Regions from separate parts of the Azospirillum formosense genome, predicted to be linked through region 1. Evidence: riboswitches for the same ligand, from Rfam matches in the RefSeq annotation. Region 1 holds a riboswitch; each other region holds the start of a gene.
What was found. A riboswitch is a leader RNA that binds a small molecule or an ion and turns the genes downstream of it on or off. The one in region 1 is predicted to bind thiamine pyrophosphate.
Positions count from the first base shown of each region.

Region 2: another riboswitch for thiamine pyrophosphate. It lies ahead of ABVN73_RS03900 (ABC transporter substrate-binding protein); the one in region 1 lies ahead of thiO (glycine oxidase ThiO).
Region 3: another riboswitch for thiamine pyrophosphate. It lies ahead of thiC (phosphomethylpyrimidine synthase ThiC); the one in region 1 lies ahead of thiO (glycine oxidase ThiO).
Region 4: another riboswitch for thiamine pyrophosphate. It lies ahead of ABVN73_RS20680 (long-chain fatty acid--CoA ligase); the one in region 1 lies ahead of thiO (glycine oxidase ThiO).

Region 1 is NZ_CP159405.1:251,992-255,446, forward strand. It holds gene mgtE (magnesium transporter) at 1-1,219, shown strand, start outside; TPP riboswitch at 1,266-1,369, shown strand; gene thiO (glycine oxidase ThiO) at 1,361-2,545, shown strand; gene thiS (sulfur carrier protein ThiS) at 2,542-2,751, shown strand; gene ABVN73_RS25525 (thiazole synthase) at 2,969-3,455, shown strand, end outside.
Region 2 is NZ_CP159402.1:827,975-831,429, forward strand. It holds gene ABVN73_RS03890 (DMT family transporter) at 1-144, shown strand, start outside; gene ABVN73_RS03895 (STAS domain-containing protein) at 149-526, opposite strand; TPP riboswitch at 688-785, shown strand; gene ABVN73_RS03900 (ABC transporter substrate-binding protein) at 855-2,009, shown strand; gene ABVN73_RS03905 (branched-chain amino acid ABC transporter permease) at 2,017-2,901, shown strand; gene ABVN73_RS03910 (ATP-binding cassette domain-containing protein) at 2,963-3,455, shown strand, end outside.
Region 3 is NZ_CP159402.1:1,090,953-1,094,407, reverse strand. It holds gene oxlT (oxalate/formate MFS antiporter) at 1-600, shown strand, start outside; gene thiC (phosphomethylpyrimidine synthase ThiC) at 683-2,524, opposite strand; TPP riboswitch at 2,628-2,740, opposite strand; gene ABVN73_RS05170 (hypothetical protein) at 2,943-3,131, shown strand; gene oxlT (oxalate/formate MFS antiporter) at 3,219-3,455, opposite strand, start outside.
Region 4 is NZ_CP159403.1:1,649,896-1,653,350, forward strand. It holds gene ABVN73_RS20675 (acyl-CoA reductase) at 1-772, opposite strand, end outside; gene ABVN73_RS20680 (long-chain fatty acid--CoA ligase) at 757-1,848, opposite strand; TPP riboswitch at 1,925-2,054, opposite strand; gene ABVN73_RS20685 (DUF5672 family protein) at 2,396-3,455, shown strand, end outside.

The sequences.
Region 1 (3,455 bases):
GCAGCTCGGCCACGACGACCGCGAGGCGCTGATCGGCGTCCTGCGTCCCGACTTCGACGGCGAGGTGCTGAGCTACCTCAACCACGATCTGCGCGAAGAGATCGTCGAGCTGTTCGAGCCGAAGGAGCTGGCCGCCGCCGTCGCGGAACTGGACACCGACGACGCCGTCGACGTCATCGAGGACCTGGACGAGGAGACCCGGCGCGAGGTTCTGGAGAATCTGCCGGCCGCCGACCGCGCGCTGGTCCAGGAGAACCTGACCTACGACGAATACACCGCCGGCCGCCTGATGCAGCGCGATCTGGTGGCGGTGCCGCAGTTCTGGACGGTCGGAAAGACCATCGATTATGTCCGCGCCGCCAACGACGAGCTGCCGGAGGATTTCTACGACATCTTCGTCGTCGACCCGATGCACCGGGTGGTCGGGGCGGTGCCGCTGTCGCGTCTGCTGCGCCAGAAGCGGTCGGTCCGCATCGCCGATCTGGTGACGGGGGAGGTGGACACCATTCCCGCCACCATGGACCAGGAGGAGGTGGCGAACCTGTTCCGCCAATACGCCCTGGTCTCCGCCCCGGTGGTGGATGCCGGCGGGCGGCTGATCGGCGTCATCACCGTCGACGACGTGGTCCACATCATCGACGAGGAGGCCGAGGACGACATCGGCAAGCTGGGCGGCGTCGGCGATACCTCGATCTACCGCTCGGTGCTGGAAACCTCGCGCTCGCGCATTTCCTGGCTGGGGCTGAACCTGTTCACGGCCTTCGCGGCGGCGGGCGTCATCTCGCTGTTCGAGGCGACCATCGAGCAGATCGTGGCGCTGGCCGTGCTGATGCCGATCACCGCCTCGATGGGCGGCAACGCCGGGACCCAGACGCTGACCGTGGCGGTGCGCGCCCTGGCGACGCGCGAGCTGTCGTCCTCCAACGCGCCCCGCGTGGTGGGGAAGGAGGTCCTGGTCGGGCTGCTCAACGGCGCCGTCTTCGCCACGCTGGTGGGGGCCATCGCCGCGACCTGGTTCGAGCCGATGATCGGCCTCGTGATCGGCTGCGCCATGGTCATCAACCTGTTCGTCGCCGGGCTGTGCGGGGTGCTGATTCCCATCGGGCTGGATCGGATGGGCGTCGATCCGGCGGTGGCCAGTTCGGTCTTCCTGACCACCATGACCGACGTCATCGGGTTTTTGTCCTTCCTGGGGCTGGCGTCGCTTTTGTTGCTGTGACCAACGAAAAGGGGCTTGCCAAAGGCGGCTCTCTTCCGGATGATCCGGGCATTGGCTGGGGTGCCGTGCGGGATGAGCCCGCGCGGCTGAGATCACACCCATCGAACCTGTCTGGATAATGCCAGCGAAGGGAGCCGCCGCATGGTATCCGCGCCCTCATTTCATTCCCATTCCGCACGTTCCGATTGTGCCAAGCCCACCGTCGCCGTCATCGGCGCCGGGGTGATCGGCCTGTCCATCGCCTGGAAGCTGGCCGTCGCCGGTTGCCGGGTCGAGGTCTTCGACCGCGGCGCGGCCGGCCGGGGCGCCAGCCACGCCGCGGGCGGCATGCTCGCCGCCTGCGTGGAGACCGAGCCCGGCGAAGAGAGCCTTCTGCCGCTGACCCGCGCCTCGCAGGATCTGTGGCCCGCCTTCGCGGCGGAGCTGGAGGCCGCCTCCGGCATGGCGGCGGACCTGCGCACCGAAGGCACCATGGTCATCGCGCTGAACGCCGACGACGCGGCGAAGGTGCGCTTCCTGCATGATTTCCAGACCAAGCTCGGCTTGCCCGTGGAATGGCTGAGCGGAGCGGAGGTGCGGCGGCGCGAGCCCTATCTCCAGCCCGGCGTGGCCGGGGCGCTGTTCTGCGCCGGCGATCATCAGGTGGACAACCGCAAGGTCGCCGCCGCCCTGCACGCCGCCGCCCTGCGGGCCGGCGCCGTGGTGCACGAGCACGCCGAGGTCAGCCGCATCGAGATCCGCGGCGGCCGCGCCGTCGGCGTCCAGGTCGGGGACCGGCTTTTCGAAGCCGACCGGGTGGTGCTTGCGGCCGGGGCGTGGTCGGGCTGGATCGACGGAATGCCCCCGGCGGTTCGTCCGCCGGTGCGCCCGGTGAAGGGGCAGATGCTCTGCCTGCGCATGGACGCCCGGCTGCCGCTGCTGCGTCATGTGGTGTGGACGCCGGGCACCTACCTGATCCCGCGGCTGGATGGGCGGCTGCTGGTCGGTGCCACGACGGAGGAACGCGGCTTCGACGACCGGCTGACCGCCGGGGGCCAGTTTGCCCTGCTGGAGGGGGCGTGGCGCGCCCTGCCGGGCATCGCCGAACTGCCCATCGAGGAAAGCTGGGCCGGCTTCCGCCCCGGCACCCGCGACGACGCCCCGATCCTCGGCCTCTCGGAGGTGGAGGGGCTGGTCTACGCCACCGGTCACCACCGCAACGGCATCCTGCTGACCCCGGTCACCGCGGAGTCGATCGCGCGGCTGATCCTGACCGGGGAGGCCGATCCGGTGATCCGCCCCTTCGCGCTCGACCGCTTCGCCCAGCCCAAGGGAGCCGCGGCATGAGCGCGCGCATCCGCGTGAACGGGCGGGAGGAGGACCTCGCCGCCCCCACCGTCGCCGCCCTGCTGGCCGCGCGGGGAATCGCCGCGGGCACGCGCGGGGTCGCCGTCGCCCTGAACGGCGCTGTCCTGCCGTCCCGCCGCTGGGAGGAGACTCCCCTGTCCGCGGGCGACGCCCTGGAGATCATCCGTCCCGTCCAAGGCGGCTGACCTTCTCGCCCGCTGCGCCTCTTGATCGTTATTCCCACAGGCGGCGCCCAATCCCTCTCCCGTCCCGGGAGAGGGTGCCCGCGCAGCGGGCGGGTGAGGGTCGTGCAAGGATCAAGGCGCTGATACTCGGCGGTACCCTCACCCTTCCCACGCTTCGCGTGGGTCCCTTCCCTCTCCCGGGGCGGGAGAGGGCATATCAATCATCAAGGAAACACCCATGAACGACACGCTCACCATAGCGGGCCGTGAGTTCCGCTCGCGCCTGTTTCTCGGCACCGCCGGCTACCCGAACCAGCAGGTCATGCTCGACGCGCTTGAGGCCAGCGGCAGCGAGCTGGTCACCCTCGCCATCCGCCGCATCAGCCTGGACGGCTATTCGGAAAGCCTCGTCGACGTCATCGGCGACCGCGCCGGGCTTCTGCCCAACACCGCCGGCTGCCTGACCGCCAAGGAGGCGGTGCTGACCGCGCAGCTCGCCCGCGAGGCGCTGGGCGTGGACTGGATCAAGCTGGAGGTCATCGGCGACCGCGAGCTGCTCTATCCCGACGTCGAGGAACTGCTGCGCGCGACGGAGGAGCTGGTGGCCGACGGCTTCACCGTTCTGCCCTACTGCAACGACGATCCGGTGACCTGCCGCAAGCTCGCCGACCTGGGCGCGGCGGCGGTGATGCCGCTGGGCGCCTTCATCGGCTCCGGCCTGGGCA
Region 2 (3,455 bases), on a different replicon from region 1:
TACACGGGGATGATCTGGGCGACGCTGCTCGGCTTCCTGGTCTTCGGCGACGTGCCGACCCCCACCGTGCTGGCCGGGGCGGGGATCATCATCGCCAGTGGGCTCTACATCCTCTATCGGGAAACCCTGCGCCGCGGCGACTGACGGGTCAGGCGGCGGCGGGAAACGCCAACTCGCCGTCCGTGACGCCCGGCGGGTCCGTCAGGGCGATGAGCCGGCTGCGCTCCAGCACGCGCCGGATTCGCGGCGGGTGATTCTCGAAGGCGATGGCGCTGCCGCGGTCGAGCACCGCGTTGCGGAGCGCCAGCAGAATGCCGATGCCGCAGGAATCGAGGAACTCCACCCGCCCCAGATCGACGCGCAGGGTCAGGGACTGCGCCTCCGCGACGCGGCGGAGCAGGGGCGTCAGGACGGGCAGGGCCGCGTGGTCGACCCGTCCCGACAGCACGGCGCGCAGCCCGCATCCGCCCTCCGCCGTGGCGAAGGGGTGCAGGGTGACGGCGCTGTGCGACGGGGTGGGCCGCATGCTGGGTGGCGACTTTCCGGTTGGGGCGACGGTCCGGCGCGGGCCGGGGGCGGCGGAAGGAACCACGGGAAGCGCGACTCTCCGGTGTCTGTTGCGTTGCGAAATTGTGAAAAGGCGCCGGGCCACCGCTTGACAGCCGGGCGCCGGGCTCACACTGTGCACACGAACGGCTGGGGTGCCTGCCGCAAGGCGGGCTGAGACCACACCCATCGAACCTGATCTGGGTCATGCCAGCGAAGGGAGCCAAGCGTTCGAGGCTGTGCCGCCGCTACACCCCTGGCCTCCTCGTCCTCGCGCGGTTCTTCGCCGGGCAGGAGGAGACACAACCATGCGGCGCTTCCTTTCCATCCTCTCGGCAACGGCTTTTTCGGCGGTCTGCTCGGCGTCGCTATTTCCGGGCGCGGCGCTGGCGGGCGAGGCCTCGGTCCCCGTGCTGGTGCCGCTGACCGGCTTCCTGTCGCTGGAGGGCACGAGCCAGCGCAACGGCGCGGTCCTGGCGCTGAAGGACGCGCCCGCGGGCGTGGCGGTGCGGTCGGAGGTGATCGACACCGGCACCTCGCCGGAGGCCGCGGTCACGGCGCTGGAGCGCGCGGCGGGCGGCAAGGTCACCGCGGTGGCGGCCAGCATGCTGGGCACGCAGATGCTGGCGATGCTGCCGCTGGCCCAGGATTACGGCATTCCGCTGGTCACGGTCTCCGGCACGGCGAGCATCACCGAGCAGGGCAACCCCTGGGTCTTCCGCTTCTTCCCCGGCGACGCCGTGACCAAGGAGGCCCACGCCCGCTACGTGACGGAGGAGCTGGGCAAGAAGCGCCCGGCGGTGATCTACCAGACGACGGCCTACGGGCAAAGCGGCAAGGCCCATCTGGAGCAGGCCTTCAGGACGCTCGGCGTCGAGCCGGTGTTCGAGGAAGGGGTGGACCCCGCCGCCAAGGACCTGCTGCCCGTCCTGACCAAGGCGCTGGCCGCCAAGCCCGACGTGCTGGTGCTGCACCTGCATTCCGGCCCGACCGCCCTGTTCATCCGGCAGGCGGCGGCCAACGGGGTGGCGGTGCCGATCGTCGCCGGCTCCGCCATGCACCAGCCGAGCACGGCAGCGCTTCTGGAACCGGCCGAGCTGAAGGGCGTCTGCGCCGAGACGGCGGCTTCGCCGATCTCCGGCGGCAGCCCGGAGGTGGAGGCTTTCACCGCCGCCTACCGCGCCGCCTTCAACGCGGAGCCCGACGCCTTCGCGCTCGGCCAGTATGACGGCATCCGCATGGTGCTGGCGGCGGTGCAGGGCGGCGCGGACAGCGCGGAAGCCGTCCGCAAGGCCCTGTCCTCCGGGACCCATCAGGGCCTCACCATGACCTACAAGTCGGACGGCAAGGGCAACATGGCGCATTCCGCGGTGATCGTCTGCTACGACGGCGCCTCGCGCGTGCCGGCGATCGCCAAGCGGTACGACAACGTGACCGGCGTGGTGACCGGCATGGTGAAGTGAGCCAGCCTTGATCACCCTGCAGCTTCTCGTCAATGGACTGGCCCTGGGCGCCGCCTACGCGCTGGTCGCGCTGGGCTTCGTGCTGGTGCTGAACGCCACCGCGGCGGTGAATTTCGCGCAGGGCGATCTCGTGATGGCCGGTGGGATGCTCGGGGTGGCGCTGGCGCCGCATCTGCCGGATCACCTGCCGTTGCCCGGGCTGCTCCTGCTGCCGGTGGTGCTGACGCTGATGGCCGGGCTGGGGCTGCTGCTGGCGGCGGCGGCCTATCTGCCGCTGCGCCGCCGCCCGCCGGTGGCGGTCTTCATCAGCACCATCGCGGCGGGGATCATCCTGCAGAACGGCGCCTCTGTCCTGTTCGGGCCGGAACCGCGGGCGGCACCGCCGCTGCTGGGCGGCGGGACGCTCGACCTCGGCGGGCTGGTGGTGGCGGAGCAGTCCCTGGCCATCATCGCCGTCGCCGCCCTGCTGATCGCCGGGCAGCAATGGCTGTTCGGGCGGACCCAGCTCGGCCGCCGCCTGCGCGCCACGGCGCAGGATCCGGAGATGGCGCGGGCCTGCGGCGTGCCGGTGACGGCGATGATCCTGATCACCTTCGCGCTGGGCACCGCCTTCGCCGGGGCGGCGGGGCTGCTGCTCGCCAACCGCTACTTCGTCACGCCCACGGCGGGCGGCGACCTGATCCTGAAGGCCTACATCGCCGTGACCATCGGCGGCTGGGGCTCGGTTCCCGGAGCGGTGGCCGGCGCGCTGCTGATCGCGCTGTTCGAGGTGGGGGTGTCGTCGGTGCTCTCCTATCCGGTGGCGCTCGGGCTGCTCTACGCCACGCTGCTGGTCATTCTGGTCGCCCGCCCGCAGGGGCTGTTCGGCGAGGCGGCGCGGCGCCGTGCGTAAGCTGCGGAAAGGAGTGGCTTTTGCCCCCACCCTGACCCTCCCCCGCTGGGCGGGGGAGGGGATGATGCTTGCGGTGCTGGTGGCGTACGCGCTGCTGTACGCGTCGCCTTACGGGCTGCGCGTGTTGACCGTTGCGGGGGTGTACGCGTTGGCCGCCGTCGGGTTCCAGATCGTGTTCGGGCTGGGCGGTGCGCTGTCGCTGGCTCATGGCGCCTTCTTCGGGCTGGGGGCCTACGCCACCGGCATCCTGGGCAGCCAGTGGGGGTGGGGCTTCGCCGCGACCTTCCCGGTGTCGCTGCTGGTGCCGCTGCTGCTGGCCCTGCTCGTCGGACTGCCGGTGCTGCGGCTGGAATCCCATTACTTCGCGCTGGCGACGCTGGGCATCGCGCAGGTCGTCCATCTGCTGGCGGTCAACAGCCCCGGCCTGACCGGCGGCGCCAACGGTCTGCCGGGCGTTCCGGGCATCGTCCTGTTCGGCTGGGCGGTGCCGCGCGGCCTGCCCCTGGCGGCGGTGGTCTGGGGCTTCGTGGCGCTGGGCGGGTTGCTCGCCTGGA
Region 3 (3,455 bases), on a different replicon from region 1:
GTGGCCGGCGGCGGGCTGATGGCGACGGCGCAGCTCGGCCCGATCGCCCAGGATTTCGGGCTGGCCCACGCGCCGGTCAGCATCCTCGGCCTCACCCTGCCCGCCCTGACCTTCGCCCTGTCCATCGACCGGGTGCTGAACGGGCTGACCCGCCCCTTCTTCGGCTGGGTGTCCGACCACATCGGGCGCGAGAACACCATGTTCATCGCCTTCGCCATCGAGGCGGTGGGCATCGTCGCGCTCAGCCTCTACGGCCGCGACCCGGTGGCCTTCGTTCTGCTGACCGGTCTGGTCTTCTTCGCCTGGGGCGAGATCTACAGCCTGTTCCCGGCCTGTTGCGCCGACACCTTCGGGTCGAAGTTCGCCGCCAGCAACGCCGGGCTGCTCTACACCGCCAAGGGCACGGCGGCGCTGCTGATCCCCTTCGCCAACATCATCGCCGACGCCACGGGAAGCTGGCACGCGGTCTTCCTGCTGGCCGCCGCGGTCAACGCGCTGGCCGCCGTGCTGGCGCTGTTCGTCCTGCGCCCGATGCGCAGCCGCATGGCCGCCGAGTCGCACGGCGCGCCGGGCGGCCGAAGCGCAACGGCCACGCCCTGACGCTCTCTTCCCCTCCCCCCGCCTGGGGAAGGAGCCGAAGCGAGGGGGCGCCCGCGAGGGCGTCCCCTTTTCGATTCGGGCGCTACTTGGCCGCCTGCCCCTCCTCCAGATAGATCTCCCCGCCCTTGACACGGAAGCTCTCCGACATCTCGGCCATGCCGGAGTTGGCGTACTCCCGCACCTCCTGCGTGATCTTCATCGAGCAGAACTTCGGCCCGCACATCGAACAGAAATGCGCGACCTTCGCCCCTTCCGCCGGCAGGGTCTGGTCGTGGAAGCGCTCCGCCGTCTCCGGATCGAGCGACAGGTGGAACTGGTCGCGCCAGCGGAACTCGAAGCGGGCGCGCGACAGGGCGTCGTCCCGCTCCTGCGCGCCGGGGTGACCCTTGGCGAGGTCGGCGGCGTGGGCGGCGATCTTGTAGGTGACCACGCCCACCTTGACGTCGTCGCGGTCCGGCAGCCCCAGATGCTCCTTCGGCGTGACGTAGCAGAGCATCGCCGTGCCGAACCAGCCGATCATGGCGGCGCCGATGGCGCTGGTGATGTGGTCGTAGCCCGGCGCGATATCCGTGGTCAGCGGCCCGAGCGTGTAGAAGGGGGCCTCGCCGCACAGGGCCAGCTGCTTGTCGACGTTGGCCTTGATCTTGTGCATGGGCACATGGCCCGGCCCCTCGATCATCACCTGAACGTCATGCTTCCAGGCGATCTTGGTCAGCTCGCCCAGCGTCTCCAGCTCGGCGAACTGGGCGGCGTCGTTGGCGTCGGCGATGGAACCGGGGCGCAGCCCGTCACCCAGCGAGAAGGCGACGTCGTACGCCTTCATGATCTCGCAGATCTCCTCGAACCGTTCGTAGAGGAAGCTCTCGCGGTGATGCGACAGGCACCATTTCGCCATGATCGAGCCGCCGCGCGACACGATGCCGGTGGTGCGCTTCGCGGTCAGCGGGATGTGCGCCAGACGGATGCCGGCGTGGATGGTGAAATAGTCCACCCCCTGCTCCGCCTGCTCGATCAGCGTGTCGCGGAAGATCTCCCAGGTCAGGTCCTCGGCCTTGCCGCCGACCTTCTCCAGCGCCTGATAGATCGGCACGGTGCCGATGGGGACCGGGCTGTTGCGCAGGATCCATTCGCGGGTGGTGTGGATGTTGCGGCCGGTGGACAGGTCCATCACGGTGTCGGCGCCCCAGCGGATCGACCAGACCATCTTGTCGACCTCCTCCCCCACCGACGACGCGACGGCGGAGTTGCCGATGTTCGCGTTGATCTTGGTGAGGAAGTTGCGGCCGATGATCATCGGCTCCGACTCGGGGTGGTTGATGTTGGCCGGGATGATCGCCCGCCCGCGCGCCACCTCGTCGCGGACGAACTCCGGGGTCACATGGTCGGGGATGGAGGCGCCGAAGTCGTCGCCGTCCCGCGCCGCCGCCTCGGCCAGCCTCTGGCGGCCCAGATTCTCGCGGACGGCGATGTACTCCATCTCCGGCGTGACGATGCCGGCGCGGGCGTAGGCCATCTGCGTGACCGCCCGGCCCGGCTTGCCGCGCAGCGGGCGGCGCCCGGCGCGGTCGAAGACGGGCACGGCGCGCGTCTCGCCGGCGCGCAGCCCGTCGTCCTCCGGACGGACCTCGCGGCCCTCATAGGCCTCGACGTCGCCGCGCGCCTCGATCCAGGAACGCCGCAGCTCCGCCAACCCGCGGCGGATGTCGGTCCGCACGGCGGGATCGCTGTAGGGACCGGAGGTGTCGTAGACGCGCACCGGCGGCTCGCCGCCGCCCACATGGATGTCGCGCATGGCCACGCGCAGGTCGGGGAAGCGCTCCCCCGCCACATGGACCTTGCTGGACGACGGCAGCGGGCCGGTCGTCACCGAGAAGTGGTCGGACGGCGCGGCCTTTTGGGAAGCGGGGGGAAGTGAGTCAGGCATCTGCTGTGGATCTCCATCGCACATAGGATCGTTGGAGACCCGGGTGTGACGGAGCGGCAGAACGGACGACCGGAGCGGTCCCCTGGAGGGAGTGCGCGTGACGATGGCCCGTTTGTTCCTGTCCCTACGCCGGTACGACCCGGATCAGGTTCAAAGGGTTCGGCGCCTTACGGCATCATCTCAGCCCCGTGCTATGGGGCTCCCCTTGGAACGTCGCCATGCTGAACCATCCGCCCTGCCCACGTCAACGCGATTCACGGCGAATCCCGCACCACCAAATCAATTGGCCAATGCAATTGGCGCGGTTCTGGTATCCATTATCTGGTATACAAAATCCTATTGCGCAGCCTGAGCCGGGCCGCTATGCTGCATCACAACAAAAAACAAAGCCCCCTCCCGAGTGCCCGGAGCCCGTCCCATGCTCGAATCACAGATGATCGCCTTCGTCGCCCTGGCCGGCCTGATGGGCCACGGCCTGACCCTGCTGATGCGGGAGGACGACGAGTGGAACTCCGATCCTCAGGACGAGCAGCCGGACGGCCTCTGGTCGTCGGACCGCTTCAACCAGTCCGGCGAGGGCCACAACCGCCCCTTCTTCCTGGAATGAAAGAAGGCCGCCGCGCGGGGTGCGCGCGGCGGCCGTCATCGACGATAACGTCATCCGGGATGCGAAACCTAAAGCTTCGCGGACCGATCAGTGGCCGGGTTGCACCGCCAGCCCACCCGCACCCTGCTGGGCGGCGAGTTCGGCGTTTCGGGCGTGGTGCTTGCGCAGCATGGGCCGCAGGACGGCGATGGCGCAGAAGGCCGCGATGAGGTCCATGGTGGCGCAGATGTAGAGCACGGTCGCCCAGGTGCCGGTGGCTTCCATCAGCAGGTTGCCCAGCGGGACCAGCAGGGCCGCGACGCCCTTGGCGCAGTAGAGCACGCC
Region 4 (3,455 bases), on a different replicon from region 1:
GGAAGCGCGTGGTGATCGGCACCCGCGCCCGGATGGCCTCCAGCGCGTCGTTGCCGCCATAGGCGACCACCGTGTCGGCGCGGGTCAGCCACGCCCGCTCCGCCGCTTCGTCGCCGCCCTTCCACCAGACGATGGCGATGCAGTCGGCCAGCTCCGGGTCGATCTCCGCCAGGATTTGCGCGAACCAGCCGGCGAACAGCGGCTCGGCGCTCGGCAGCTTGCCGACCGTGCCGGCCTTCACCAGCAGGCCGGAGATCAGGCTCCACAGCGGCAGGCCCGGCACGTTGCCCGCCCAGACATGCAGCAGCAGCTCCGGCCCGAAGGCGCGGGCGAAGCCGCCCTTGGGCATGGGCTGGAAATCGTCGAGCACCGCCGGATTGGCGAAATCCTCGGCGATGAACTTCCGAAGCTCCGGCCCGCGGAAGGTCTTCAGATAGCCGGTCAGCCCCAGCCGGACCATCTCCGCGTCGTAGCCGGTGACCAGCGGCAGCAGCCGTTCCGCCTTCCGCCGCCACGGGTCGTCGCGGTCGAGCAGCCGGGCGACGACGCGGTCGATGGTGGCGGCGATCTCCGTGACGGTGCGGCTTCGCAAATAGGTGCGCGCGTTGGCGCGCACCCGCGTTGCCAGCTCGGCGATCTGCGCCTCGCTCAGCACCGGCACCGCCACGTCGAGCGTCTCGGCGCCGCGCCGGAAGGTCAGCGTCCGCCAATCCACCGCGTCGGCGGACAGCCCCGGCAGATGCCCGGCACGCTCCATCAAGCCAACGGCCATTGGGCCCGCGCCGCTTTGAGGAAGTCCTCGACCGCCATGGAGCAGCCCTTGGCGTCCGCCCCGTCGGCCCGCCCGAGAAGCTGGAAGCCGCCGTCCACCTCCACTCCCGCGTCCTCGGTCAGGATGGCCGACGCGCAGTTGAAGTGGGCAAGATCGTGATGGACCAGCACGCCGACGCTGCCGCGCGACACCTCCTGCCCGGTCAGCGGGTTGATGACCCGGCTGCGGATCCAGTGCGGGCCGGACTTCACCGACGGGCAGGTCTCGTTGCCGTCGTCGTAGAACTGGGTGCTCAGCTCCGTCATGCCGTACATGTTGATGCACAGCCGGCGCGGCACGCCGAAGGTGGCGGACAGGCGGCCGTAGAACTCCTCCGCCGCCATCTCGCGCGACTGGCCCTTGAAGCCGCCGGTGTCGAGGATGCGGCTGCCCGCCGGCAGGGCGAAGCTCCGCCCCCGCTCGGCCAGAGCGTCCATCAGATGCACGACGCTGAAGCTGGCCCCCAGCAGGGCGTAGGGTTCGCCGGTCGCCTCGGCGCGGGACAGCTCGGCGATGGCCCCATCCACGTCCAGCCCGGCGTCGGAGACGAAATAGCGGCTCTCATCCGTCCCGAACTCGCTCTTCGCCAGCGCCAGATAATGGGCGAGCGAGGAGTTGGGCATCGCCTGCTCGGTCGGGAACAGGATGCCCATGCGCAGCCGTTCAAAGTCACCCATGAAGCGGTGGCGGAAATTGACGGTCATCGAGCGGTCGTAGACCGCCAGCGTCGGGTGGTGGCTCTTGCCCCGCACGCCCTTGGTGGTGCCGCTGGTCATGAAGACGTGCGGGCACTCCTCCGGCGGGCGCCCACTCAGCGTCAGGTCCTTGAAGGCGCTGATCGGCACCGCGGGCACGTCGCGCCAGCTCTTCACCGTGCGCAGGGTGCGCGCCCGCTGGGTGGCGAAGCGGCGGTAGGGGGCGTTGGTCTCGAACTGGTGGGCGAAGACGGCCAGCGCCATGCGGTTGAACGCCTCCTCGTCCGCCTCTCCGGCGGCGATGAAGGCCAGCAGCTCTTCGACAAGTCGGGCTTCGGTCACGTCCGCACACACCTTTTGCAGCGCCAACAAACTGTTGCCGGGACAAGCGGTGTCTGGATGGAATGGGGGTACGCCGTGCCGCCCTTCAGTCCCGTCCCTACGCCGGTATGACCCGGATCAGGTTCGATGGGTCACCGCGTTGTCCGGATGAAAGCGCCGGGCCGGCGGAGTCTCAGCCTCCTAGCGAGGCCCCCCAGGGAACACTTTGCAAGCTAAGGGACCCGCCCCCGCCCGTCAAGGAGGTCGGGCTAACGAACGGAGGCATTGCCTTTGGAGCCCCTCTCCCGTCCCGGGAGAGGGAAGGGGCCCACGCGAGGCGTGGGAAGGGTGAGGGTACCGCCGAGAATCAGCGCATTGATCCTTGCATGACCCTCACCCGCCCGCTCCGCGGGCCCCCTCTCCCGGGACGGGAGAGGGATTTGACGTCGAATGCGACGCCCCCGCCCGTCAAAGGAGGACCGGCGCTCCGCCCGTGGCACCCCCACAACCCCCGTGATAGGATCCGCGCCCGCGGGCGGCCGACGTCGGCGGCGGAACGGGGAACGGCATGGTGAGGATCGAGGACTGCACGCTGGTGTTCGCCGACACGGCGAACCACGCCCTGGTCGAGATGGCCATCCGGGACAGCCTCGCCGCCTGCCGCTTCTCCAGCGTCCTGCTGCTCTCCGACCGCGACCCGAAAATTCCGGGCGTCGACTTCCACCGGATCGCCCCGATCCGCGACATGGACGACTATTCGGACACGATCAACGTCCGCCTGCGCCGGCTGGTGACGACGGGCCATGTCCTGATCGCGCAGTGGGACGGCTTCGTCGCCGACCCGCGGGCCTGGACGGAGGAGTTCCGCGCCTTCGACTACATCGGCGCCCGCTGGGGCTGGTACCAGGACGGCATGACCGTGGGGAACGGCGGCTTCTCCCTGCGCTCCGCCGCCCTGCTCGACCGGCTGCGCGACCTGCCCTTCGAAGCCGGCATTCCCGAGGACCATGTCATCTGCCGGACCGAGCGCCCGGCGCTGGAGAAGGCCGGCATCCGCTTCGCCCCGGAGGACGTGGCCGACCGCTTCGCCTTCGAACGCACGCCGGTGCCGGGACCGGCCTTCGGCTTCCACGGCCTGTTCAACTTCGGCAAGGTGCTGGGCGACCGCGCGCTGGAGGAGCGGATCGAGGCCATGGACGGCCCGCTGCTCGACCGGCGCGACTACACGGACCTGATGACCAGCCTCGCGCTGACCGGACGCAAGGCCCCCTTCGCCTCCATGGTCCGCAAACTGGTGGCGCGGCGGGACGAGACGTTCCTGCGCTCCCAGATCACCGAATGGACGACCGGCGTGCAGCGGGACTATGTGCTGGCCCTGGCCGACGCCGTGCAGACGACGGCGGCGCCGGGGTCGCGCTGGCCGGCGGTGACCGCGCCGCAGCGCCGCCAGCCGAAGATCTACGACTGCTTCACCTTCCACAACGAACTCGACCTTCTGGAGCTGCGCTTCCGCGAGCTGTACGACACCGTCGACCAGTTCGTGATCGTCGAGGCCAAGCAGACCTTCACCGGCGCGCCCAAGCCCCTGCATTTCATGGAGGAGCGCGACCGCTTCCTGCCCTTCCTCG